Linked DNA regions of Paractinoplanes abujensis. The protein of the gene in region 2 interacts with the protein of the main gene of each other region in a pairwise test. Links are inferred from orthologs where the notes say so. Each region holds a gene or a part of one and is shown on either strand. Other genes may lie near its edges.

Evidence for each region.
Region 1: the proteins of ftsZ (region 2) and rlmN interact in binary tests that used the Escherichia coli proteins (3 or more experiments, as listed by UniProt). The link is inferred for Paractinoplanes abujensis from one-to-one orthologs.

Annotation. Positions count from the first base shown.
Region 1 is NZ_JACHMF010000001.1:8,097,941-8,104,315, reverse strand. The notes cover bases 1,582-4,527. They hold rlmN (dual-specificity RNA methyltransferase RlmN), read right to left. Parts: upstream 3,671-4,527; coding sequence 2,492-3,670; downstream 1,582-2,491. Other genes in these bases: BKA14_RS37315 (phosphatidate cytidylyltransferase), read right to left, coding at 3,711-4,527; BKA14_RS37325 (DivIVA domain-containing protein), read right to left, coding at 1,582-2,454. Also shown: BKA14_RS37335 (Rieske 2Fe-2S domain-containing protein), read right to left, coding at 1-888; BKA14_RS37330 (DUF2631 domain-containing protein), read left to right, coding at 1,016-1,249; more of BKA14_RS37325, read right to left, coding at 1,306-1,581; more of BKA14_RS37315, read right to left, coding at 4,528-4,550; frr (ribosome recycling factor), read right to left, coding at 4,742-5,299; pyrH (UMP kinase), read right to left, coding at 5,341-6,099; tsf (translation elongation factor Ts), read right to left, coding at 6,203-6,375.
Region 2 is NZ_JACHMF010000001.1:4,912,797-4,919,146, reverse strand. What follows is about bases 37-2,957. They hold ftsZ (cell division protein FtsZ), read left to right. Parts: upstream 37-884; coding sequence 885-2,030; downstream 2,031-2,957. Other genes in these bases: BKA14_RS22170 (YggS family pyridoxal phosphate-dependent enzyme), read left to right, coding at 2,027-2,734; BKA14_RS22180 (cell division protein FtsQ/DivIB), read left to right, coding at 37-588. Also shown: more of BKA14_RS22180, read left to right, coding at 1-36; BKA14_RS22165 (cell division protein SepF), read left to right, coding at 2,982-3,680; BKA14_RS22160 (YggT family protein), read left to right, coding at 3,726-4,031; BKA14_RS22155 (DivIVA domain-containing protein), read left to right, coding at 4,075-4,887; BKA14_RS22150 (hypothetical protein), read left to right, coding at 4,927-5,841; BKA14_RS22145 (DUF167 domain-containing protein), read left to right, coding at 5,938-6,267; BKA14_RS22140 (potassium/proton antiporter), read left to right, coding at 6,264-6,350. UniProt on the Escherichia coli protein: Essential cell division protein that forms a contractile ring structure (Z ring) at the future cell division site. The regulation of the ring assembly controls the timing and the location of cell division.

The DNA.
Region 1 (6,375 bases), 3.2 Mb from region 2 along the record:
GGCCTGCTTGTTGGCGAAGAACTCGTCGACGTCGGTGGGGTGCGTGGTGGTCGCTTTCCCGTCGGCGTCGAGGGAGGTCTCGCTGCCCGGGAGCAGGACGATGCCGTTGGTGCCGCCGACCTTGGCGTACTCCGCCATGAAGACCGACTGGTCGGGGAAGATGTTGCCCTCGTCGCCGTGGATGTCGTTGAACTGCCAGAGCGTGTCGTCGAGGAAGCACGGCGGGCCGGCGATCGGGAAGACGTGGTCGGCCTTGAGGTCGTCGATGTAGCGCCACGTGCGGTCGAACTGGCGGTCGCGCTTCTGCTTGCCGAAGGCGGTCTTGGCCGCGTCGGGCAGTTCGTAGACCATCGGATACCAGATCGCGCCGGAGAACTGCAGCATGTGGGCGTGCACGTGGCCGAGCTCGTTGAACCGGGTCAGGTCGGTGGGCCGGGCGTCGTTCTGGTTGAGCACGCGGACGCCGTTGTGCTCGACCCACAGCGAGGAGTCGCCGATCGGGCCGTCGGTCGGGCTGATCAGGGCCTGGATCATGATCTTGAGGCCGCCGTCGAGCTCGTGCACCTCGTCCGACCGGGTCTTGTAGAAGCTGGTGAAGCCGAGGTCGCGCAGCTCGTCCTCGAGCTGGCTGGTCGGATACTCCGGCAGCAGCACCGTCGCCTTTTTGCTGATGAAGCGCTTGAGGTGCTCGGCGTCGAAGTGGTCGCGGTGCAGGTGCGACACGTAGAGGTAGTCGACGTCGCCCAGGGTCTCCCAGTCGAGCAGCGAATTGTCGGGGAAGGGGAACCAAGAGGCGAAATAGGCGGGATTGACCCACGGGTCGCACAGAATGCTGCCCGCGGCGGTGTCGATCCGCATGCTCGCGTGTCCCGTGCCCGTGATCCGCACCGTTCTACTCCCTCGATCCGTGAACCCGACCGCATCGAAGGTACCGGGTCCGGGTTGGTGGGCCGCGCGCGGAGCCGTCGTGCGAGACTGGAACCGGATGCGATCGACCTTCGAGGAAGGACCAGGCGTGGCTGCCGATCAGGAACCGGTGTATGCCCCCGACCAGCTCAAGCCGGGCAACCGCAAGCAGGCGCGACGCGCGGCGATCATCTCGGCCGCGATCATTCTGATGTTCTTCTGGGGCAACCACGAGGGCAACACCGAGAACGTCTGGCTCGTCGTCTTCGCGGTGGGGCTCGTCGGCGCGGTGCTGGCCGACGTGGTGCTGCGGCGCAACGGCTTGAAGCCCGAAGACCAGTAGGCGCGGTTCCACCGAGCGACAAGGAAAAGGGGCCCTCGATCGGGGCCCCTTTCCTGTCAGCGGCGTCGGGTCAGAATGTCCTTGACCTCGCGGAGCGCGGCGTCGACCTCGGCCTCGAAGTAGCCGCCGGGCACCAGGCCGAACTGCAGCATGTCGAGATCATTTTCCGGTACGGGCATCGGGCCGCGGCCGGTCATCGCCTGCAGGATGCCCTCGAACAGCCGGTCGACCTGGCTGGGGTCGTAACCACTGCCGAAGCGCCGCGGCTGGAACGTGCGCCGCAGCTGGTCGACCCGGTAGAGCTCGCCGCCGGGCTCGCCCATCGGCGGGGGCAGCTGAGGCTGCTGGGGCTCGCCGTAACCCATCGGCGGGCCGCTCATCGGGGCGTTGCCCATCGGCGGGCCACCCATGGGCGGGCCGCTCATCGGGGGGCCGCCGTAACCGCCACGCGGATCCTGCTGCTCGCGCTGCGGCATGCGGATCTCGGCGGTCATGTCGGTTTTGCCGTGCCGGCCCGCCTCGAACCCGTCGAAGCCACCGGTCGGCTGCTCGAAGCTGCCCGTGTCGTAGCCGCCCCGGTCGTAGCCGCGCGGGTCACGCGGGTCGCGAGGGTCACGGTCGTACGCCGGCGGGGGCGGACCGGCGGGGCGCTGCGGCAACTGCGGCTGCTGCGGCTGGCCGTAACCGGTGGGCTCGTCGTACCGCCCGTACGGGTCGGGCGGCATCTGGCCACGCTGCGGGGGCTGCTGCTGAAAGCGGTCGTCGCGGACCGGCGGAGCGGGCAGGCGCTCGGTGGGCGGGGCCATCCGGCCGCCCATGCCACCGCCGGCCATGCCGCCCATGCCCTGGCCGCCGCCCATGCCGCCACCGCTCATGGCCGCACCCAGGCCGGGCTTGGCCGCGGAGAGGCCGCCGCGCAGGGAGTCACGCATCGGGTCGGGCGCGGGCGCGCCCCGGCCACCCCTGTCCTCGAGCTCGGCCAGCTGGCGCTCGACACGGTCCAGGTGCAGGTCGACCTGCCACTCGTCGTAGCCGCCGAAGCGCACGCGGAAGACCACGTCGTGCACCTCCTGCGCGCCGACGGGCGGGCCCACCTGCTCGCCTTGGAGCGTGGCCTCGACCCGGTCGAGGAAGGAATCGACCTCATCCACCTTGTAGCCGCGGCGCAGAGCACGCCGCCGGAAACGTTGCCCCTGACTCGTCACAACGTCTCCCACTCCGCTCGCTGGGACCTGCGCCCAGTCACTGTGCCACCTCCGCGTCGGCGGCGGCGCCCCCAGCGCTCGCCTCCGTGAGCTCGCCCGCGGCCAGCTGGCCACAGGCGCCGTCGATTTCCCGGCCACGGGTGTCGCGGACCGTCGTCGATATCCCGGCCTCGCGCAGCCGGCGGACGAACTCGCGCTCGACCGGTTTCGGACTCGCATCCCACTTGCTGCCGGGTGTCGGGTTCAGCGGGATGAGATTCACATGCGCCAGCTTGCCGCGCAGAAGTTTGCCGAGCAGATCGGCACGCCACGGCTGATCGTTGACGTCCCTGATCAGGGCGTACTCGATCGAGATCCGGCGTCCGGTCCGGGCCGCGTAATCGAACGCGGCATCGAGCACCTCGGCCACCTTCCAGCGCTGGTTGACGGGCACTAGCTCATCGCGCAGATCATCATCGGGGGCATGCAGGGACAACGCAAGGGTCACATTGAGGTCTTCGGCCGTCAAACGGCGGATAGCGGGCACCAGACCCACGGTGGAGACCGTGATGTGCCGTTGCGAAAGCCCGAGACCCTCCGGCGCCGGGGTGGTGAGCCTGCGCACAGCCTCGATCACCCGGGGGTAATTGGCCAGCGGCTCGCCCATGCCCATGAAGACGACGCGGGACAGCCGCGGCGGCGCGCCGGTGACCGCGCCCGAGGCGGCCACGCCGGCCAGGTAGACCACCTGGTCGACGATCTCGGCGATCGAGAGGTTGCGGGTCAGGCCCTGCTGGCCGGTGGCGCAGAACGGGCAGGCCATGCCGCAGCCGGCCTGGCTCGAGACGCACGCCGTCACCCGATCGGGGTAGCCCATCAGGACACTTTCCACGAGCGAGCCGTCGTGCAGCCGCCACAGCGTCTTGCGGGTGGCGCCGTCGTCGCAGGCCAGCTCGCGGACGGGGGTGAGCAGCGTGGGCAGCAGGTCACCGGTGAGCCGGGCGCGGGACGCGGCGGGCAGATCCGTCATCGCGTCGACGTCGCGCACGAGGCGGCCGAAGTAGTGGGTGGAGATCTGCTTGGCCCGGAACGCGGGCTCGCCGAGGCTGGTGACGGCCGCCTGGCGGGCCGCGAGGTCGAGGTCGGCGAGGTGACGCGGGGGCATCGATGGACGGCGCTTGGTGGCCACCGCGTCGGGCTGGTCGAGGCTGGTCGGGATGACCGGAAGAATCGTCATGGCAGAACCAGTCTCGCACGCTTGCCTGTGTGCGTGCCGGTCACGTGTTCGCCCCGATCAGAGCGAACAGAAGGTAGGCCGTGGGGACGGCGAACAGGATTGAGTCGAGCCGGTCCATCAGGCCGCCGTGCCCGGGCAGCAGGTTGCTCATGTCCTTGAGGCCCAGATCGCGCTTGAGCATCGACTCGGCCAGGTCACCGGCGACGGCCACCACCGAGAGCAACGCGCCGAACAGCACGCCCCAGAACCAGGGAATGTCCAGCAGGAAGTGCAGCAGCAGGGCGCTGCCGACGGCGGCCGAGACGACCGAGCCGGTGAAGCCCTCCCAGGTCTTGCCGGGGCTGATCGACGGGGCCATCTTGTGCTTGCCGAAGAAGACGCCGACCGCGTAGCCACCTGTGTCGGAAAGCACCACGGCGAGCAGGGTGCACAGCACCCGCCACTGGCCGTCCTCGCCGGCGTCGGGCAGCTGGAGCAGCACACCGAAGCTCAGCAGGAACGGCACGTAGATCGAAATCATGACGCTGGCCACGAAATCGCGGCGGAACGCGGCCACGCCGTCGGCTATGCGCCAGATCACGGATGCGGCGATCGTCACCAGCAGGCCCAGCAGCAGCGCGTCGGGGCCTTCGCGCCAGGCCAGGCCGACCATCAGCAGCGAGCCGGCGACCAGCGGAATGAGCGGAGCGTCGGCGCCCGTGGCCCGCAGAGCCCGGACCATCTCGTAGACGCCGACCGCGGAGGCCAGCGCGATGACGCCCAGGAACGCGTCGGGCCAGATGACCAGAGAGCCCAGCACCACCAGGACCAGGCCGACGCCGACACCGATCGCGGCCGGCAGGTTGCGGCCGGCCCGGCCCTTGGCGCGCCTGCGACCCATCTGCGGCTTTTGTTCGGTCGTCGGGATGATGTGTTCCGGCGCCGGAACGTTGCGGTCAGACGCCGGAACGTTGCGGTCAGACGCCGGAACCAGAGGAAGCTGCCCGGTCGGGACGTCCTCGCCCGCGTGCCAGGCGGGCACGCTCGTGTCGTCGCCGGCGCTCTGCCCGGCACGCGGATCGAGGTAGGACATCAGACCTCGAGCAACTCGGCTTCCTTGTGCTTGACGAGCTCGTCGACCACAGACACGTACTTGTGGGTGGTGTCGTCGAGCTCCTTCTCGGCGCGACGGCCCTCGTCCTCGCCGGCCTCCCCGTCCTTGACCAGGCGGTCCAGCTGCTCCTTGGCCTTGCGGCGCACGTTGCGGATCGCCACCCGGCCTTCCTCCGCCTTGCTGCGCGCGACCTTGATCATGTCGCGGCGCCGCTCCTCGGTCATCTGCGGCAGGTGGATGCGCAGCTGGGTGCCCTCGTTGTTGGGGTTGACCCCGAGGTCCGAGTCGCGGATGGCCCGCTCGATCGCGCCGAGCTGCGACGCGTCGTACGGCTTGACGATGACCATGCGCGGCTCCGGGACGCCGACCGAAGCCATCTGCGTCACCGGCGTGGGCGCGCCGTAGTAGTCGACCACGATCTTGGAGAACATGGCCGGGGTGGCCCGCCCCGTACGGATCGCGGCGAACTCCTCCTTGGCGTGCTCTACCGCGCTCTCCATCTTTTCTTCGGCCTCGAAGAGGGTCTCGTCGATCACCGGCTCTTCTCGCCTCCCTTGCTTTCCTCGGTGGTGGGTTGTCAGGCGGTGATCAGGGTGCCGATCTTCTCGCCGCTCACGGCGCGAATGATCGTGTCGTCGCCCTGGGCACCGAAGACCAGCATGGGCAGGTCGTTCTCCTCACAGAGGCTGAAGGCGGCCTGGTCGGCCACGCGCAGGCCCTGCTGAATCACGTCTTGGAAGGTGAGCCGGTCGAGCTTCTTGGCGTCGGGGTCGACGCGGGGGTCGGCGCTGTAGACGCCGTCGACACCGTTCTTGCTCATCAGCACGACGTCCGCGTGGATCTCGAGGGCGCGCTGGGCGGTGACGGTGTCGGTGGAGAAATACGGCATGCCGGCGCCGGCGCCGAAGATGACGCAGCGGCCCTTCTCGAGGTGCCGGATGGCGCGCAGCGGGATGTAGGGCTCGGCGACCTGGGCCATCGTGATCGCGGTCTGCACCCGCGTCTCGACGCCCTCCTTCTCGAGGAAGTCCTGCAGGGCCAGGCCGTTCATGACCGTGCCGAGCATGCCCATGTAGTCGGCGCGATTGCGGTCCATGCCACGCTTCTGCAGCTCGGCCCCGCGGAAGAAGTTGCCGCCGCCCACGACGACGGCGACCTGGATGCCGCGGCGGATCACGGTGGCGATCTGCCGGGCGATGCCCTGCACGATGTCGGGGTCGACGCCGACCGCGCCCCCGCCGAACACCTCACCGGAGAGTTTGAGCACGACCCGGCGGGGCCGCGCGGGCGGGTTCGAACTGCCAACCGGAACTGCCTGCTCGGTCACCAATGTCATGAGACCCGCCTTCCCTTCGAACGCTCAGCAGAGACCTTATGGGAGAAGGAGGCCGGACGCAGAATCGCGTACCCGGCCTCCCTTGCCTCCATCGGCGGCCCGCTTACTCCTGGCCGACCTCGAACCGGACGAAGCGGGTGATGGTCAGCCCGGCCTCGTCCGCGATCTGCTTGACGGTCTTCTTGTTGTCGACGACCGAAGCCTGCTCGAGCAGAACGAAGTCCTTGAAGAAGGAGTTCACCCGGCCCTCGACGATCTTGGGCAGGGCCTTCTCGG
Region 2 (6,350 bases):
ACCTCGGTGCTGGGTGTGCGCGAGGTGAAGGTGGTGGGCACCCAGTTCGTGGCCGTGACGCAGATCGAGCAGGCCGCCGCGGTGCCCGACGCCGAGCCGCTGGCCCGGGTCGACCTCGACGGCGTCCGGGCCCGGGTGCGGGAGCTGCCGCCGGTGGAGCGGGTCGTGGTACGCCGCAGCTGGCCGTCCACCTTGGTGGTCGAGGTGGTGGAGCGCACGCCGGTGGCCGCGGTGCCCCAGCACGGGGAGTTCGCGCTGATCGACCGTACGGGGGTGGCCTACCGGACGGTCAAGGAGCCGCCCGCTGGCCTGCCGCTCGTACGGGTCGATTTCCCCGGAGCCTCCGACGTGAACACGCGGTCGGCGCTGACCGTGCTGGCGGCCCTCAGCGACGAGCTGCGCGAGCAGGTGGTGGCCGTCTCGGTGGCCGCCCCCGCGCAGATCAAGCTGGAGCTGAGCAAGGAGCGCACGGTGGTCTGGGGCGACGACACCCAGAGCGACACCAAGAGTCAGGTCGCGACGGTCCTGCTCAAGCGGGCGGGTAAGGAGATCGACGTCTCCGCCCCATCGGTCGTGACGATCCGTTAATAGCAGCGTCTAACGGACATAGGGGCGGAAACGCCATATTTTGGTCGAGGTTACGGGTCGGTCGGATTTTCGCCACGTAAGCGGACGCCGACACGCCGCGCCGGTTCTTTGGTTGATGTGGGATGTCCGCTTACGTTGCCACCAGAGGTTGAGTGGTTGACATAACTCTCACCCTCTAGTAGAGGGTGAGGGTTTCCTCGCCCTCCCTTGTACGGCAGCGGGTGACGAAGGTGCGGTCTGGCCGGACCGCACGGGGCCCATGACACCCACTAACCCTGGAAGGGAAGGCTGAGCCCATGACACCTCCCCACAACTACCTGGCGGTCATCAAGGTCGTCGGGATCGGCGGCGGCGGCGTGAACGCCGTCAACCGAATGATCGAGGTCGGGCTCAAGGGCGTCGAGTTCATCGCGATCAACACCGATGCTCAGGCGCTGCTGATGAGCGACGCCGACGTCAAGCTCGACGTCGGCCGCGAGCTGACCCGGGGCCTCGGCGCCGGCGCGCAGCCCGAGGTCGGCAAGAACGCCGCCGAGGACCACCGCGACGAGATCGAGGAGGTGCTCAAGGGCGCCGACATGGTCTTCGTGACGTGCGGCGAGGGCGGCGGCACCGGGACCGGCGGTGCGCCGGTGGTCGCGAACATCGCCCGCAAGCTCGGCGCCCTTACCATCGGCGTCGTCACGCGGCCGTTCTCGTTCGAGGGCAAGCGCCGTCAGGTGCAGGCCGAATCCGGCATCGACGAGCTGCGCAACCAGTGCGACACGCTCATCGTCATCCCGAACGACCGGCTCCTCGCGCTGGGCGACCGCGGAATAAGCATGATGGACGCGTTCCGTCAGGCCGACCAGGTGCTGCTCTCCGGCGTGCAGGGCATCACCGACCTGATCACGACCCCGGGTCTGATCAACCTCGACTTCGCCGACGTCAAGAGCGTGATGAGCGGGGCCGGCAGCGCGCTCATGGGCATCGGCAGCGCCCGCGGGGACAACCGCGCGGTCGAGGCGGCCGAGAAGGCGATCTCGAGCCCGCTGCTCGAGCAGAGCATGGACGGCGCCCGCGGCGTGCTGCTCTCCATCGCCGGTGGCTCCGACCTGGGCCTGTTCGAGATCAACGACGCGGCGCAGCTGGTCACCGACGCGGCCCACCCGGACGCGAACATCATCTTCGGTGCGGTCATCGACGACGCGCTCGGCGACGAGGTGCGGGTCACCGTGATCGCGGCCGGCTTCGACGGGGGCACGCCCTCCTACAAGCCGTCCGAGCCCGCCCGCAAGGTCGTGCAGCAGCCGGCCGAACGCACGGCGGTCACACCGCCGGCGCCCGCCGCCGCCGCGGCGTCGACCACGCCGGCGCCGGCTCCGGCCCAGGCCACGCCGCCGCCGCGGCGCGTGCTCTTCGACGACGTGGACGTGCCGGACTTCCTCAAGAACGGCTCGTGACCGGTGAGGGGCGGCGGGCCGAGCTGGCCGCCGCCCTGAGCGACGTCAACGACCGGATCGGCCGCGCCTGCGCGGCCGCCGGTCGTCCCGCTGACGAGGTCACCCTCGTCGCGGTGACCAAGACCTATCCGGCCAGTGACGTGGTGCTGCTGACGGGGCTCGGTGTCACCGACGTCGGCGAGAACAAGGATCAGGACGCGGGCCCCAAGGCCGAGCTGGCCCGGGCCGAGGGAGCCACCCCGCGGTGGCACTTCATCGGTCAGCTGCAGCGCAACAAAGCCCGCTCGGTTGTCCGGTACGCCGACGTGGTGGAGTCGGCCGACTCGGTCCGCCTGGTCGAGGCGCTGGCCCGGGCCGCCGCCGGGCGCTCCGAGCCGCTCGACGTGCTGGTGCAGGTGAGCATCGACGGTGATCCGGCGCGTGGGGGCGCGGCGGGCGACGACCTGTGGCGGGTATCCGACTCGGTGGCGGCCGCGGACACGCTGCGGCTGGGCGGGGTGATGGCGGTGGCCCCGATGGACTGGGACCCCGACCGGGCCTTCGCGACCCTGCGCGAGCTGTCGGAACGCCTGGTCATCACCCATCCGGGGGCTTCCGTCATCTCCGCCGGCATGAGCGGCGATCTCGAGGCGGCGATCCGGCACGGCGCGACACACGTCCGAATCGGCACTTCTTTGCTCGGAATGCGAAACCCGCTGCGGTAGCCTTGCGGCGGGCAGCAAACTACATGGGTGTTGTTTACGCGACACCGCTCGCGACCAGGGTTCTGATTCGCGCGGCGGTGGGTAAGCGTGACGGCGCGGCACGTCGCGGGACGAGGGACTGCTAAGACCTTCCGACCGTGCAAAGGGGGAATGCGGTACGCCGAGGGGGTGCGTTCCGCAGCAGCGGACGAAGGTGGGGGCACATGGCTGGTCGGGTCAACTCGGGGTGGCGTGACGGGGTGATGGCATGAGCGCGCTTCGCAAGGCGGGCGTGTGGCTGGGCCTCGTCGAGGAGGACGACGACCGCGGCTACAACGATTACGACGACAGCTCCTACCGTCCTCGCAGCCGGTACTCGGGAAGCCGGTACGCCGAGGACGAGTTCGCCGACGAGGAAGACGTCGAGGAGGAGCGTCCGGTGCCGCGGGCGCGCACGGAGCGCAGTCGCCCGTCCGACCGTCTGTCGTCGCATGCCGACCTGGACGACCACGATCGGGTGGAACGTGCCGAGCGCAGCGAGCGGGCCAGCGTCCGGTCGATCACCCGGCCGAGCACGGTCAGTGACAACTCGTCCGCGCTGAGCTACTCCACTCGGGAGAATCTGGCCCTGGCGCCGCAACCGGTGCACCCGCCCGAGACGCGTCCGCGCCCGGTCGAGGAGGAGCAGCGGTATCAGATCACCACGCTGCACCCGACCACCTACCGCGAGGCGCGCACCATCGGGGAGCACTTCCGCGACGGGGTTCCGGTCATCATCAATCTCACTGAGATGGATGAAGGTGACGCCCGCCGGCTGGTCGACTTCGCCGCCGGACTTGCCTTCGGCCTTCGCGGTACGATCGAGCGCGTTACTAACCGGGTTTTCCTGCTCTCACCGGCAAATGTCCAGGTCACCGCGGAGGACAAGGCCAAGATCGCCGAGGGTGGGTTCTTCGGGCAGGCCTGAGGCGGGCCGCGCGCAGCCCGCCACCCAGATGGGGGATCCGCACGAGTGCTCTCGATCGTGTTCCAAATATTGTATTTAGTCGTTTACATCTTCTTCCTCGTCCTGCTTGCCAGGTTCGTGCTGGGTGCGGTACTCCAATACGGTCGTCGGTGGCAGCCCAGTCGTGGGGCGTCGGCGGCATTGGAAACGGTGTGGAGCGTCACTGATCCGCCCCTCAAGGCGTTGAGGCGTGTGATCCCCCCGCTGCGCATTGGTAACGTGAGTTTGGACCTGGCTTCCATCGTGCTGCTGGTTATCCTGTTCGTGCTCATGAGGTTCGTGCTTCAAAGATTGATCCTGAACTTCAGCTAAACAGCAGCCCCAACCGCGGCCGCGACTGACCCGAGGAGTTTCGATGCCGCTGACCCCGGCCGACGTGCACAACGTCGCCTTCAAGAAACCCCCCATCGGCAAGCGGGGGTATGACGAGGAGGAGGTTGACGCCTTCCTGGACGAGGTCGAGCGTGAGCTCGCCCGTCTGATCGAGGAGAACAACGAGCTGCGCGCCCAGGTGGAGCGCGGCGGTCGGGGTGGCGCGCCAGCCGGTCCGAGCGCCGACCCGCGCCTCGCGGCCGAGCTCAACGAAGTCAAGGCACAGCTCGACCGTGTGCAGCGCGACAAGTCGCAGGCCGAGCAGGCCGCGCGGCAGATGCAGGCCGAGCTCGAGCAGGTCCGTGCCCAGGGTCCGGTCGGTGGTGGCGCCGCTGGGTCCGGTGCTGACGGCGAGCAGCAGGCCCTGCGGGTGCTGATGATGGCCCAGCGCACGGCCGACGACCACGTCGCCGACGCCCGCCGCGAGGCCGACAAGCTCCTCTCCGACGCCCGCTCCAAGGCCGAAGAGGTCACCCGCGAGGCCCGCGCCAAGGCCGACGCCCTCGAGCGCGACGCCCGTCAGCGCCACCAGGAAGCCATGGGCGGCCTCGACGCGAAGCGCTCCGCGCTGCAGAAGCACATCGAGGAGCTCAAGCAGTTCGAGCGGGAGTACCGCACCCGCCTGAAGGCGTATCTGGAGAGCCAGCTGCGCGACCTCGACGGCCGGGGCCAGGGCCTCGAGGCCGAGATGTCGCGGGCCGACTCCGGTCGTGCCGTCGGCGGAAGCGGGGGTCTCGCCGCGGCCGGTCTCGCCGGTTCGTACGGTGGCCGCAACGCCATCGAATCCGGGCGCTGAGTCTTCTCTCTCCCTCCGGCACCTCGACGAGGATGAGCCATGATCGTTGTTAGCCTCCTGCTCATCCTCGTCGCGGTGACGCTGCTCGTGCTGGGCCTCACCGGCGGGTCGAGCACCCTGCTCATCTGCTCCATCGTGGCCAGTCTCGTGGCCGCGGTGTTCCTGGTCATCGGCGCGCGTCAGGCCGCCGCGACCCGGCGGGCAACGGCCGCCCCCCAGGACAAGGAGCCGGCCGCCCCCGCCGACGAGAATTCCGTCTTCGTGGCCGAGCCCGAGTTCGCCGCCGCGGCCCAGGAGGCCGGCGCGCGCCGCTCCGCCGCATACGACGACCCGTACGACGCCCGGCTCGACGACCCGTACGACGACCAGCGGGAGACCGTTCAGTTCGACCCGGGTGACCTGGCCGCTGCGCGGCCCTCGGCCGGTCCCGACTTCTCGGCGGCCGCGGACGGGCCCGCCTACGCTGATCACGCCGACACCGCCGTCTTCGCCGATCAGGCGGGCGCCGCCCCGGCGGGCGATTTGTCAGCAGATGAGGCCCGACGTCGGGATCTTGAGTCGCCGGACCACGAGCGGGCGCCCGATTACGAGCGTGCCTCGGATGCGATCAACGCCGCCCGCAGTGAAGCCTCCGACGAGGACGCGTGGCCCCGCCGGCCGGAGAACGCCGCGGGTTCCGGACCCGACGAGTTCGCCGAACCCGACGACGACGACCCCGACGACGAGCCGCTGCCCCAGTCGGTGCAGCCTGCCGACGCCGTACGGGTGGCCCGCCTCGACGCCGAGGTGCTCGTGGTCGACGGGCGCCCGCGCTATCACGTGGCCGACTGCCCCAGCCTGGCCGGGCGGCTCGCCGAGCCGATTCCGGTGCGGGAGGCGGTCGAACTCGGCTTCAGCCCGTGCGGGCTGTGCCGCCCGGTCGACCGCCTGGTCGGCGCGGACGCCCGCCGCTGACGGCCGTCGCGGGCGCGGCCGAGGGCAGCCGGGACCGTCGGAAAGGGCACGGAAACCGGGCCTCCCCGGGACCGGCGCCGATCGGCACAATGAGGCATGGTCAAGCGCCGCGTGCCCCCGCCCGACGAGAGCCGGCTCGCCGTGCCCGTGCGGGTGCGTCCCGGTGCCGGCCGCAACCGGGTCGGTGGGCGTTACGAGGGCCCCCACGGCCCCGCCCTGATCGTCGCCGTGGGCGCCCCGGCCGTCGACGGCAAGGCCACCGAGGCCGTGCGTCGCGCGCTGGCCGAGGCGCTGGCTGTGCGGCCCGCCGATGTGGAGCTGCGGCTCGGCGCGACGAGCCGCGACAAGGTCTTCACCGTCGCCGCGGCCGGGGCCGAGGTCGCCGGGCGGCTGGCCGCGCTGCGGGACGGTACGGGCGGCCGGTGACCGGTGGGCTGGACTACGCGCTGCTGATCGGCGCCGGTGTCCTCCTGGTGGCGGTGGCCGCCGTCCGCGTCTCGACCCGGGTC